DNA from 2 places in the Cupriavidus sp. USMAA2-4 genome. Region 1 is predicted to be linked to the other one. Evidence: riboswitches for the same ligand, from Rfam matches in the RefSeq annotation. Region 1 holds a riboswitch; the other holds the start of a gene.
The links. A riboswitch is a leader RNA that binds a small molecule or an ion and turns the genes downstream of it on or off. The one in region 1 is predicted to bind glycine.
Positions count from the first base shown of each region.

Region 1 (5,546 bases):
TGGCTGGGCCTGATGCCGCCGATGCATGCCATGCACGAGCTGGAGATGGGCCGTCCCGGCGGGCCGGAAGGCAGGGACCGGGCGGGCCCCGGCTTCGACGGGCCGCCGCACTGAGCGCTGCCGGGAGTATCGCGGCGCGCGTGCCACGCCTCGCCGCACCCTGCCGACCTGGCTGCTGCATGCGTGGCGCCGCGGCGTGCAGCGATCGGCGGTGACCGGAATGTGGATAAAAGAACGCCCCCGCGCTTTGGGCCGGGGGCGTCAAACAGGGAAGAACCGGGCACGCATGCCCGACCGCGCAGGACAGAAGGGTTAAGCCCCGCACGGTACCCGCAGCACAAGGCCGCGGACGGGGGTGATCCTAGTCGGCGCGCCGGGGCCGGTCTTGTCTATCTCGTATCCCTATGTATCGACTTTGTATCAGACCCCGGCCTTTCCGTTACCGAGCAGCGCCTTGAGTCCGGCCAGGCGGTCCTTGGGGCTCATGGCCGGGGCCGTGTCCTTGGGCGCCGGCGCCTCTTCCAGCTTCATTTCACCGATGAAGCGCGACGGCTGGCAGGAATAGGTGTCGCGCGCGCGCTTGCGCTTCTTGCACCAGCTGATGTGCAGGCTGCGCTGGGCACGCGTGATGCCGACGTACATCAGGCGGCGCTCTTCCTCGACCTTCTCGTCGCTCATGTCCTCGTCCTCGCGGCAATGGGGCAGGATGCCCTCCTCCACGCCGACCAGGAACACATGCGGGTACTCCAGGCCCTTGGAGGCATGCAACGTCGACAGCCGCACCGCGTCGGGATCTTCTTCGCGGCCCTCGAGCATGCTCATCAGTGCCACCGTCTGTGTCAGCTCGAGCAGGTTCTTGCCCTCGTCGCCGAAGCCGTCGGCGGTGTCGTAGCCAGTGGCCTCGCCCGTGCCGTCGCCACCCTCGGGCTTGGTGCCCTTGCGCTTGAGCCAATCGAGGAATTCCAGCGTGGTGGTCCACCTGGACTGTGCCTGGCGCTCGTCGAAGGTGTCGTAGAGGTAGGCCTCGTAGTGGATGCCTTCCATCAGGTCGTCGAGCACCTGCGTGGCCGGGTCTTTGGCGGCGCGCGCGGCCAGCCGCACCATCGACTCGCAGAACACGCGCAGCGGCTCCAGCTGGCGCGGCTGCAGCTTGCCTTCGATGCCGCCCATCATGGCCGCCTCGAACAGCGAGACCTTGGCCTGGCCGGCGAAGGTGCCCAGCACCTCCAATGTGGTATTGCCGACGCCGCGCCGCGGCGTGGTGATGGCGCGGATGAAAGCAGGGTCGTCGTCCGGATTGGCGATCAGGCGCAGGTAGGCGCAGATGTCCTTGATTTCCGCCTTGTCGAAGAAGCTCTGCCCGCCCGACAGCACATAGGGAATGCGTTCGCGGCGCAGGATCTGCTCGAACAGGCGTGCCTGGTGATTGCCGCGGTACAGGATGGCATAGTCGCGGAACTGCGCGCGGCGCTCGAACTTGTGGGCCGACAGGCGGAACACCACGGACTCCGCCTCATGCTCCTCGTCGTTCATCGGGTTGATGGCGACCGGGTCGCCCATGCCGTGCTCGCTCCACAACTTCTTGTCGAACAGCTTCGGATTGTTGGCGATGACGGCGTTGGCCGCTTCGAGGATGCGCACCGTGGAGCGGTAGTTCTGCTCCAGCTTGATCACTTTCAGGTCGGGGAAATCGGTCTGCAGCAGGCGCAGGTTGTCGAGCGTGGCGCCGCGCCAGCCGTAGATGGCCTGGTCATCGTCGCCGACCGCGGTGAAGGCCGGCGCGCGCAGGTGCGAGCCACCCGCCAGCAGCTTGAGCAGCTGGTACTGGCAGGCATTGGTGTCCTGGTACTCGTCGACCAGGAAGTAGCGCAGGCGGTTCTGCCACTTCAGGCGCACCGTCTCGTCGCGCGCGAACAGTTCGGCCGGCAGGCGGATCAGGTCGTCGAAATCCACCGCCTGGTAGGCATGCAGCGTGGCCACGTAGTTGCGGTAGACCAGCGCGGCCTGGTGCTGGTCGGCATCGGCGGCCTGCGCGATGGCCGCTTCGGGATCGACCATGCCGTTCTTCCACAGCGAGATCGTGCCCTGCACGCTGCGGATCAGCTTCTTGTCGGTGGTGCCGAGCTGTTCCTGCACCAGCCCGAAGCAATCGTCCGAGTCCATGATCGAGAACTGCGGCTTCAGGCCCACGTGCTCGGCCTCGGCGCGCAGGATCTGCACGCCGAGGGAGTGGAAGGTACAGACCGTCAGCTGCTTGAGCGGCAGACGCTTGCCTTCGCGCGTGGTCTTGCCTTCCATCAGCTTGCCGATGCGCTCCTGCATCTCCTTCGCCGCCTTGTTGGTGAAGGTGACGGCGGCGATGTGGCGGGGCTCGAAGCCCTTGTCCTCGATCAGGTGGGCGATCTTCTGCGTGATCACCCTGGTCTTGCCCGAGCCGGCGCCGGCCAGTACCAGGCAGGGACCATCGAGATAGCGGACAGCTTCGGATTGGGCGGGATTGAGTCCGTGGGTCATGCGCGGGAAGACAGCGTGGAAGTGTGACGGGAACGGCCGGGCCGCGGATGCGGTGCGGCGTGTGCAGGATCCGGCGCGCCTCGGCACCGTGCAAGCGGAGGATGTTAACACGCGCCGCCGCCGGGCCAGGCTGCTCGACGAGGCCTTTGTCCCCGGCCGTCATGTAACGCGCCGTAATGCTCTGTAATGAAAAGTAATGGCCGGGATCGCGTCCCGGATGGCGGTCTCTAAGAAGGATAGAGAGCTTGTATGACGGCTGCTCCAACACTGCTTCAACCAGGTGTGGCCTCATCATCACAAGGGAGCTGTCCTATGCGAACACAGAAGCGAGCACGTCCGGCTCTGGCCAAGGCCATCCTGATCAGCGCCACGCTGGTGGCGTTCGCCGGCTGCGCGGACATGTCGCCCAAGCAGCGCAACACCGCCATCGGCGCCGGTATCGGCGCGGTCGGGGGTGCAGTGCTGACTGGCGGCGATGCGCTGGGCACCGTCGGCGGCGCGGCCGTGGGCGGTGTCATCGGCAACGTCACCACCCCGAACCGCAGGGGCCGGTGAGCCCTGCCCCGCCGGCCCGGGGCGCGTTGACAAAGCGGGGGGCGTCCCGTACATTGCGCGCATCCGGCCGGGAGAGCGCGCGAGGCATCGCGCCGCCGAAGGGGTATCACCCGAAAACTCTCAGGCACCATGGACTGGTCGGATCGGCGGGCAATATGCACACGATGCACGCCGTACTCTGGAGAGCGACACCCGCCATCGTTCGCATGAATGACGGTGAGCGTGTCCACCGAAGGGGCGCGCAGGGCCCGGTTCCGCCAGGAGCCACCCTGTAATCTCTCAGGTATCGAGGACAGAGGGGTCATCCGCCGCAGCGGATTCGCAGCGCGACGCGCGCGAGCCATGCGGCGGATGGCCCTTTTTTCGTTTTCGCAACCGCAGAGATCCGTCCCCGAGGAACCCATGACGCTCCAGGCCACGCCCCTCAATGCCATCCACCGCGCCCTCGGCGCCCGCATGGTCGACTTCGGCGGCTGGGACATGCCGGTCAACTACGGCTCCCAGATCGAGGAACACCACGCCGTGCGCAGCGACGCCGGCATGTTCGACGTCTCCCACATGTGCGTGGTCGACCTCGCCGGTCCCCACGTGCGCGCCTTCCTGCGCGGCCTGCTGGCCAACAACGTGGACAAGCTGCAGACGCCGGGCAAGGCGCTCTACTCCTGCATGCTCGACGACAAGGGCCACGTCATCGACGACCTGATCGTCTACTTCTTCGCCGAAGACCGCTTCCGCCTGGTGGTCAACGCCAGCACCGCACCCACCGATATCGAATGGATCCGCGCCCGTAATGCCGCCACCGGCAGCGGAGTCGCGATCACGCCGCGGCGCGCCGACAACGCCCCCGCGGGCGTGGCGCCGCTGGCCATCGTCGCGGTGCAGGGCCCGAACGCGCGCGCCAAGGTATGGGGCGCCTTCCCCAGCACCCAGCCGAGCGAAGCGCTCAAGCCCTTCAACGCCCTCGTGGTGCAGGACCCGGCCATCGGCGAAATCATGGTCGCACGCACCGGCTACACCGGCGAGGACGGCTTCGAGCTGGTGGTGCCGGCCGACAACGTCGCCGCGGTGTGGGAAAAGCTGGATGCCGCCGGCGTGCGCCCGGCCGGCCTGGGCGCGCGCGACACGCTGCGCCTGGAAGCGGGCATGAACCTGTATGGACAGGACATGGATATCCACACTTCGCCGCTGGATGCGGGCCTGGCCTGGACCGTCGACCTGCAGAGCGAACGCGACTTCACCGGCAAGGCCGCCCTGCTGGCCGACGGCCAGAAGGCCGCCTTCGCCGGCCTGGTCCTGCGCGACAAGGGCGGCGTGCTGCGCGCCCACCAGACCGTCGTCACGCCCGCTGGCAACGGCGAGACCACCAGCGGCACCTTCAGCCCGACCCTGTCCCTTTCGATCGCCTTCGCCCGCCTGCCGCTGGGCGCGCAACCCGGCGACAGCGTCGAAGTGGAGATCCGCGGCCGCAAGCTGGCGGCGACTGTGGTTAAACTGCCGTTTGTGCGCAATGGCAAGGCACTCGTGAGCTGACGCTCGCAACGGTCAAACAAGGTCAAGAGCCAACGGTCATGGCGCGCCCGCGCGCGGGCGCGCCCAGAACAGACGAACCAACCGAATCCGGAGAATCCACATGAACTTCCCCCCCGAACTCAAGTACACCGAGTCGCATGAGTGGGTGCGCGTCGAAGCCGACGGCACGCTGACCATCGGCATCACGGACCATGCGCAGGACGCGCTGGGCGACATCGTCTTCCTCGAGCTGCCCGAAGTGGGCCGCAGCGTCGGCGCCGGCGACGCGCTGGCCGTGGTCGAGTCGGTCAAGGCCGCCTCCGACATCTACGCGCCGGTGGCCGGCGAGGTCATCGCCATCAACGACGCCGCCAGCGCCGAGCCGGAGAGCGTCAACGCCAACGCCTTCGAGGCCTGGCTGTTCAAGCTGAAGCCGGCCAACGCCGACGACGTCAACGGCCTGATGTCGGCCGACGCCTACAAGGCCAGCGTCGGCGCCTGACGCCGCGCGGCCCCGGCGACGGGGCCGCCGAGACCGAACGACCGCGCGGCGGCCGGCCGACCACCGGCGCCGCGCCTGACGAGACCCCTGCCATGAATGCCCCGCTGCCCATGAACGCCGCCCACGCCCGTCCCACGCTGGCCGAACTGGAGGCGCGCGACGCCTTCGCCGGACGCCACATCGGCCCCGACGCCGCCGAACAACAGCACATGCTGAAGATGCTCGGCTACGACAGCCGCGCCGCGCTGATCGACGCCGTGATCCCCGCCGCCATCCGCCGCCGCGACCCGCTGCCGCTGGGCGAGTTCGCCGAGCCGCTCAGCGAGGAAGCCGCGCTGGCCAGGCTGCGCGCCCTCGCCGGCAAGAACAAGGTGTTCAAGAGCTTCATCGGCCAGGGCTACTACGACACGCATACACCCGCCGTGGTGTTGCGCAATATCTTCGAGAACCCGGCCTGGTACACCGC
Region 1 is NZ_CP017748.1:2,661,610-2,667,155, reverse strand. It holds gene BKK79_RS11630 (hypothetical protein) at 1-114, shown strand, start outside; gene BKK79_RS11625 (UvrD-helicase domain-containing protein) at 421-2,514, opposite strand; gene BKK79_RS11620 (glycine zipper 2TM domain-containing protein) at 2,827-3,069, shown strand; glycine riboswitch at 3,128-3,216, shown strand; glycine riboswitch at 3,238-3,375, shown strand; gene gcvT (glycine cleavage system aminomethyltransferase GcvT) at 3,472-4,599, shown strand; gene gcvH (glycine cleavage system protein GcvH) at 4,700-5,080, shown strand; gene gcvP (aminomethyl-transferring glycine dehydrogenase) at 5,173-5,546, shown strand, end outside.

Region 2 (5,546 bases), on a different replicon from region 1:
AGCCGTGGTGTCTCAGGAGCGGGCACTGTCTCGCGCCGGTGAGACAGGCAGCCGCGTGCCTTGCCTGCGGTGGGCACGTGGCACTGGCATCGGCAGGAGACGGGGGGAACGGAAAGCCGCTGAGGAGCGGCGAAGAGGACAGGACAGCCGCGCTGGATGCGCTGGATGCTGGATGCTGGATGCGCGAGATGCACGCTGCGTGCGCGGCCGGCGCAAGGCACGCCGGGGCACGCCGGCGCGCGCTCACCTGGCGCGTTCGCTCAGCCGCGCTGCAGCCGCGCCAGCTTGCGGTACAGCGTGGCGCGCGAGATGCCGAGCACGCGCGCCGCCTGCGCGCGGTTGCCGCCCAGCTCCGACAGGGTGCGCTCGATCGTCTCGCTTTCCAGGTCGGCCAGCATGGTGGAGCGCGTCGGGACCGCAGCGGCAGCAGCGGTGGCAGCGCCTGGCGCGGCGGGCATGCCGGCCTGCAGGTGTGCGACGGGCGGCGCCGCGGCCAGCGCGGCCGCCTGCGCCAGCCAGGTCTCGTCGAAGTGCTCGCGCCCCACCGTCTCGCCGCCGCCGGACAGCGCCAGCGCCGCGCGCAGGGCCTGGTGCAGTTCGCGCACGTTGCCCGGCCAGGCATGCGCCATCAGCAATGCCATCGCGTCCGCATCGAGACGCTTGCGCCGCCCGCCGGCGAGCGCGTCGACCTGCGCCTGGATCAGTTCGGCCAGGTCGGTGCGCTCGCGCAAGGCCGGCACCTGCACCGAGAGGCCGTTGAGGCGGTACAGCAGGTCCTCGCGGAAGGCGCCGGCGCGCACCAGCGCCGGCAGGTCGCGATGGGTGGCACAGATCACCGAGATGTCCACCGGGATCGCGCGATGGCCGCCCACGCGCGTCACGCTGCGATCCTGCAGCACGCTCAGCAGGCGCGCCTGCAGCGCCAGCGGCATGTCGCCGATCTCGTCCAGGAACAGGGTGCCGTGGCTGGCCTGCTCGATCTTGCCGATGCTGCCGCCCTTGCGGCCGCCGGTGAAGGCGCCCTCCTCATAGCCGAACAGCTCGGCTTCGGCCAGCCCTTCCGGGATCGCCGAGCAATTGAGCGAGACGAAGGCGCGGCCCGGCCGGCTGGCCTCGTGCAGCGCGCGTGCCAGCATGCTCTTGCCGGTGCCGGTTTCGCCCAGCAGGATCACCGGCACCTGCTCGCGCAGGACCGTGGCCGCCTTGCCGAACAGCCGCGCCAGCCTGGCGTCGGCCAGCACGCAACCCTGCGCCGCGCCGGCGGCCGCCGGCATGGATGGCCGTGGCGCGCCCGCGCCCGGCGTCGCGGCCTGCGCCCGTGTTGGAGCCGGCGCAGGCTCCAGCGCGACGAAATAGCGCTCGCCCCCACGTCCGTTCAGCGTCGCCGCGCCCGTCGCGCCGGCGGCCGCAGCGCGCAGCCCGCCGGCAAAGACCTCGTCGAGCGCGCGCGGCGCCCAGGTCCCGCCCGGCCGCCCCAGCATCTGGCGCGCCGCGCGGTTGGCCGCGACGATCACGTCGTCGCGCGAAATGGCGACGATGCCTTCGGCGGGCGTGCCCAGCATGCGCGGATCGTGGTGCAGGCGCAGGATGCGGCAGCCGGCCATGCCGGCGTACATGCGGTTCTCGATCGACATGGCGGCGGCCTGCACGCGGCTGAGCGCGTAGGCCGGCAGGTCGATGCCGAAGCCCGTGATATCCAGCACGCCGACCAGCCTGTCGTGCGGATCATGGATGGGCGCCGCCGCGCAGACCACGTCGATCAGTTCTTCGAGATAGTGCTCGCCGCGGCGGATCTCGATCGGCAGGCCGCCTTCGCTCAGCACGCAGGCCGGCGCATTGGTGCCCAGCGCCGCCTCGCTGACGCGCTTGCCACCCACCAGCGCGCGCGCCTGCGACGGCCCGGCGCCCCCCTGTACGGTGGAACTGACGATCACGCCTTCGGCGTTGGTGCAGAACACCAGCCAGTGGCGCGACGGAAACGCGCCCGCCAGGATCGCCATATCCTCTTCGGCGCAGGCGATCAGGGCCTGGTGCTCCGCTTCGAGCCGGCGCAACTGGCTGTGCGTGACGAAGTTGGTGCCGAGCGCGCGGTCGCCCGGGCGCAGCCCGTAGGTGGCGGCACGCTGCCAGGAACTGGCGATGCGCTCGGGGATGGTGCCGGGCGGCACCAGCCGGCCGTCGAAGAACTGGCGCCGCGCGGTGCGCACGTCGAGGGGAAGGCTGTCTGCGGCTTGCCTCATTGGGGGGCTGTCTCCGTGCGGCTTGTTATGTTGTGCCCGGCGGCGCGCATCGCGCGGGGCGGCGCCCGGGTGGTGGATGACTTTAGGTGAGGCCCCGGGCGATTTCAAGCGCGCCGGCGCGCGCCTGCTCGTTTTCCCCGAGGCCGCCGGCGCGGCGCGTGCGGCCACCGTCTCGCTTCGATCCACGCGGTGTCTCAGGATGAGACAAGCGGGTCGGCACAGCGTCCGCACACCGGCCGCCGCCGCGCCCGCCCCGCCTCGCCCGGCGTGCTGCCCGCGCCACCCGGCGCGGGGGCTTGCCGCCCGGCTCAGGCCCATGCTATGGTGCGCGTTCCAGGAGAACGGAGCATCCCGGCAGGCTGCCGGTGCCGCTCCTACCGAAGGCGTACCCCCGAAACGCTCAGGTGCAACAGACTGGATACCGAACCAACTGGAGAGCGTCGCGGCAGGCTGGCAGACACCAGCGCCGGCGGCCGCCGAAGGGGCAAGCCGAAGTCCGGGTGGACCAGGCGAATCTCTCAGGCAAAAGGACAGTGGGGGCAGGCGTGCGACACCGCACGCCTGCCCCTTTTTGCTTTCCTGGAGCCAGAGAAATGAAAGTCATCGTGATGGGCGCGGGCGTGATCGGCGTGGCCTCGGCCTGGTATCTCGCCAAGGCTGGCCACGAAGTGGTGGTGCTCGAACGCAATGCCGGCGCGGCGCGCGAAACCAGCTTCGGCAACGGCGGCCAGATCTCCGTCAGCCATGCCGAACCCTGGGCCAATCCCGCCGCGCCGTGGAAACTGCTGCGCTGGCTGGGCAAGGAGGATGCGCCGCTGCTGTTCCGCCTGCGCGCCGATCCCGCACAGTGGTCCTGGGGCCTGAAGTTCCTGCGCGAATGCTCGGCGCGCCGCTCCACCCACAACATGATCCAGTTGCTCAACCTGGGCACCTACAGCCGCGCCAGCCTGCAGGCGCTGCGCGCCGAAACAGGCATCGAGTACGACCACCTCAGCCGCGGCATCCTCCACTTCTACACCAGCGCCAAGGAGTTCGATGCCGCCATCGAGCCGGCCCGCATCATGCGCGAGCTCGGCTGCGAACGCCAGGTCATCGGTGCCGACGAAGTGGTGCGCATCGAACCGGCGCTGGCCGCCATCGCGCCGCGCCTGGCCGGCGCCACCTACACCAGCGCGGACGAGTCGGGCGACGTGCACCGCTTCACCACCGCGCTGGCGGCGCGTTGCGAGGCGGCCGGCGTGCGCTTCCGCTACGGCGTGCGCGTGCAGCGGCTGCATGCCGACGGCGGCGGCATGCGGGCGGTGGAATATGCCGACGACAGCGGCGCCTACCAGCTCGAAAGCGCCGATGCCTACGTGCTGGCGCTGGGCAGCTTCAGCCCGCTGCTGGCGCGGCCGCTGGGGATCAAGCTCGATATCTATCCCGCCAAGGGCTACTCGGCGACGCTGCCGGTGCTCGATGCGGAACGGGCGCCCAGCGTCAGCCTGACCGACGACGAGTACAAGCTGGTCTTCTCCCGCTTCGGCGACCGCCTGCGCATCGCCGGCACGGCGGAGCTTAACGGCTATGCGATGGAACTCAATCCGCTGCGCTGCGAAGCCATCGTGCGCCGCACGCTGGAGATCTTCCCGGGCATGAGCCGCCCGGAACTGGCGCGCTACTGGACCGGACTGCGCCCGGCCACGCCGGGCAACGTGCCGTACATCGGCGCCAGCAGCGTGGCGGGGCTCTACCTGAACACCGGCCACGGCACGCTGGGCTGGACGCATGGCTGCGGCTCCGGGCGCGCCATCGCCGACATCATCAGCGGCCGCGCCCCGGAGGTGGACTTCGCCTTCAGCGGCGCCCTGCCCCAGCGGCGCGTGGCGGCGGTGGCGGCCACCGGCGCCAGCGCGCGCTGAGCGCCCGCGCAAACGCTGTCTATCCGTCGCCCGAAGGCTTGTGGCAGGAAGCGGGCGACGGGAGGGTGTCTCAGGGCGCCGCCGCGATCACCTCGGCGACGGCCGCCGTCAGCTTGCGCGCGTAGGGCACGTGCAAGAACTCGTTGGGACCGTGGGCATTGGACTTCGGCCCCAGCACGCCGCACACCATGAACTGCGCCGACGGGAAGCCGGCCTGCAATGTGTTCATCAAGGGGATGGTGCCGCCCTGGCCGATATAGGCCAGGTCATGGCCGAAGTGGGTGCGCGAGGCTGTGTTCATGGCCTGTTCCAGCCAGGGCGCCAGGCCGGGCGCGTTCCAGCCGTTGGCCGCGCCGGCGGCGGGCTTGAAGGTGACCTTGGCGTTGTAGGGCGGGTCCAGTTCGAGCAGGGCCTTGAGATCGGCCGCCGCCCGCGCGGCGTCGACCAGCGGCGGCAGGCGCAGCGACAGCTTGAAGGCCGTGCGCGGGCGCAGCACATTGCCGGCATCCGCCAGCGACGGCAGGCCGGCGGCGCCGGTGACCGACAGCGAGGGCCGCCAGTTGGCGTTGAGCAGCACTTCCTGCGGATCGGCCACCACCGGCAGCACCGGCCGGCCGTCCTGGCCGCACGACCAGGGCATGCCCTTCCACACCGCCTCGCCGAGGATGCGCGCGGCCGCCTCGGTCTCGCGCAGGCGGTCGGCCGGAACCGGGCAATGGAAGGCGTCGGGCAGGATATTGCCGGTGGCGGCATCCTCCAGGCGCTCGAACAACTGGCGCATCACGCGGAAGCTGGACGGCGCGATGCCGCCATAGGAGCCCGAGTGGATGCCCTCCTCCAGCACCTCCACTTCGAGGTCGCCCACCACCAGGCCGCGCAGCGAGGTGGTCAGCCACAACTGGTCGTAGTTGCCGGCGCCGGAATCCAGGCAGACCACCAGGCCGACCCGCCCCAGGCGCTGGCGCAGCGCGTCCACATACGGCAGCAGGTCATAGCTGCCGGATTCCTCGCAGGTCTCGATCAGGCCCACGCAGCGCGGGCGCTCCACGCCCTGCGCATCGAGCGCGGCCAGCGCCGCGATGCTGGCGTAGACGGCATAACCGTCGTCGGCGCCGCCGCGGCCGTAGAGGCGCCCGTCCTCCATCTTGGGCGTCCAGGGGCCGAGGTCGCGGCGCCAGCCGTCGAACTCGGGCTGCTTGTCGAGGTGGCCGTACAGCACGATGGTCTCGCTGCTGCCCGAACGCGTGGCGGGCGTCTCGAAATAGAGCAGCGGCGTGCGCCCGGGCAGGCGGATCACTTCCAGCTTGAGGCCGCGCACCGGCTGGCGCTCGACCCAGGCGGCGGCATCGGCGACGACGCGCTCCAGGTGGCCGTGGCGTGCCCAGTCGGCGTCGAAGGCAGGACT
Region 2 is NZ_CP017749.1:3,355,844-3,361,389, forward strand. It holds gene BKK79_RS34635 (sigma-54-dependent Fis family transcriptional regulator) at 261-2,240, opposite strand; glycine riboswitch at 2,661-2,784, shown strand; gene BKK79_RS34640 (D-amino acid dehydrogenase) at 2,834-4,141, shown strand; gene BKK79_RS34645 (M20/M25/M40 family metallo-hydrolase) at 4,212-5,546, opposite strand, start outside.
Region 2: another riboswitch for glycine. It lies ahead of BKK79_RS34640 (D-amino acid dehydrogenase); the one in region 1 lies ahead of gcvT (glycine cleavage system aminomethyltransferase GcvT).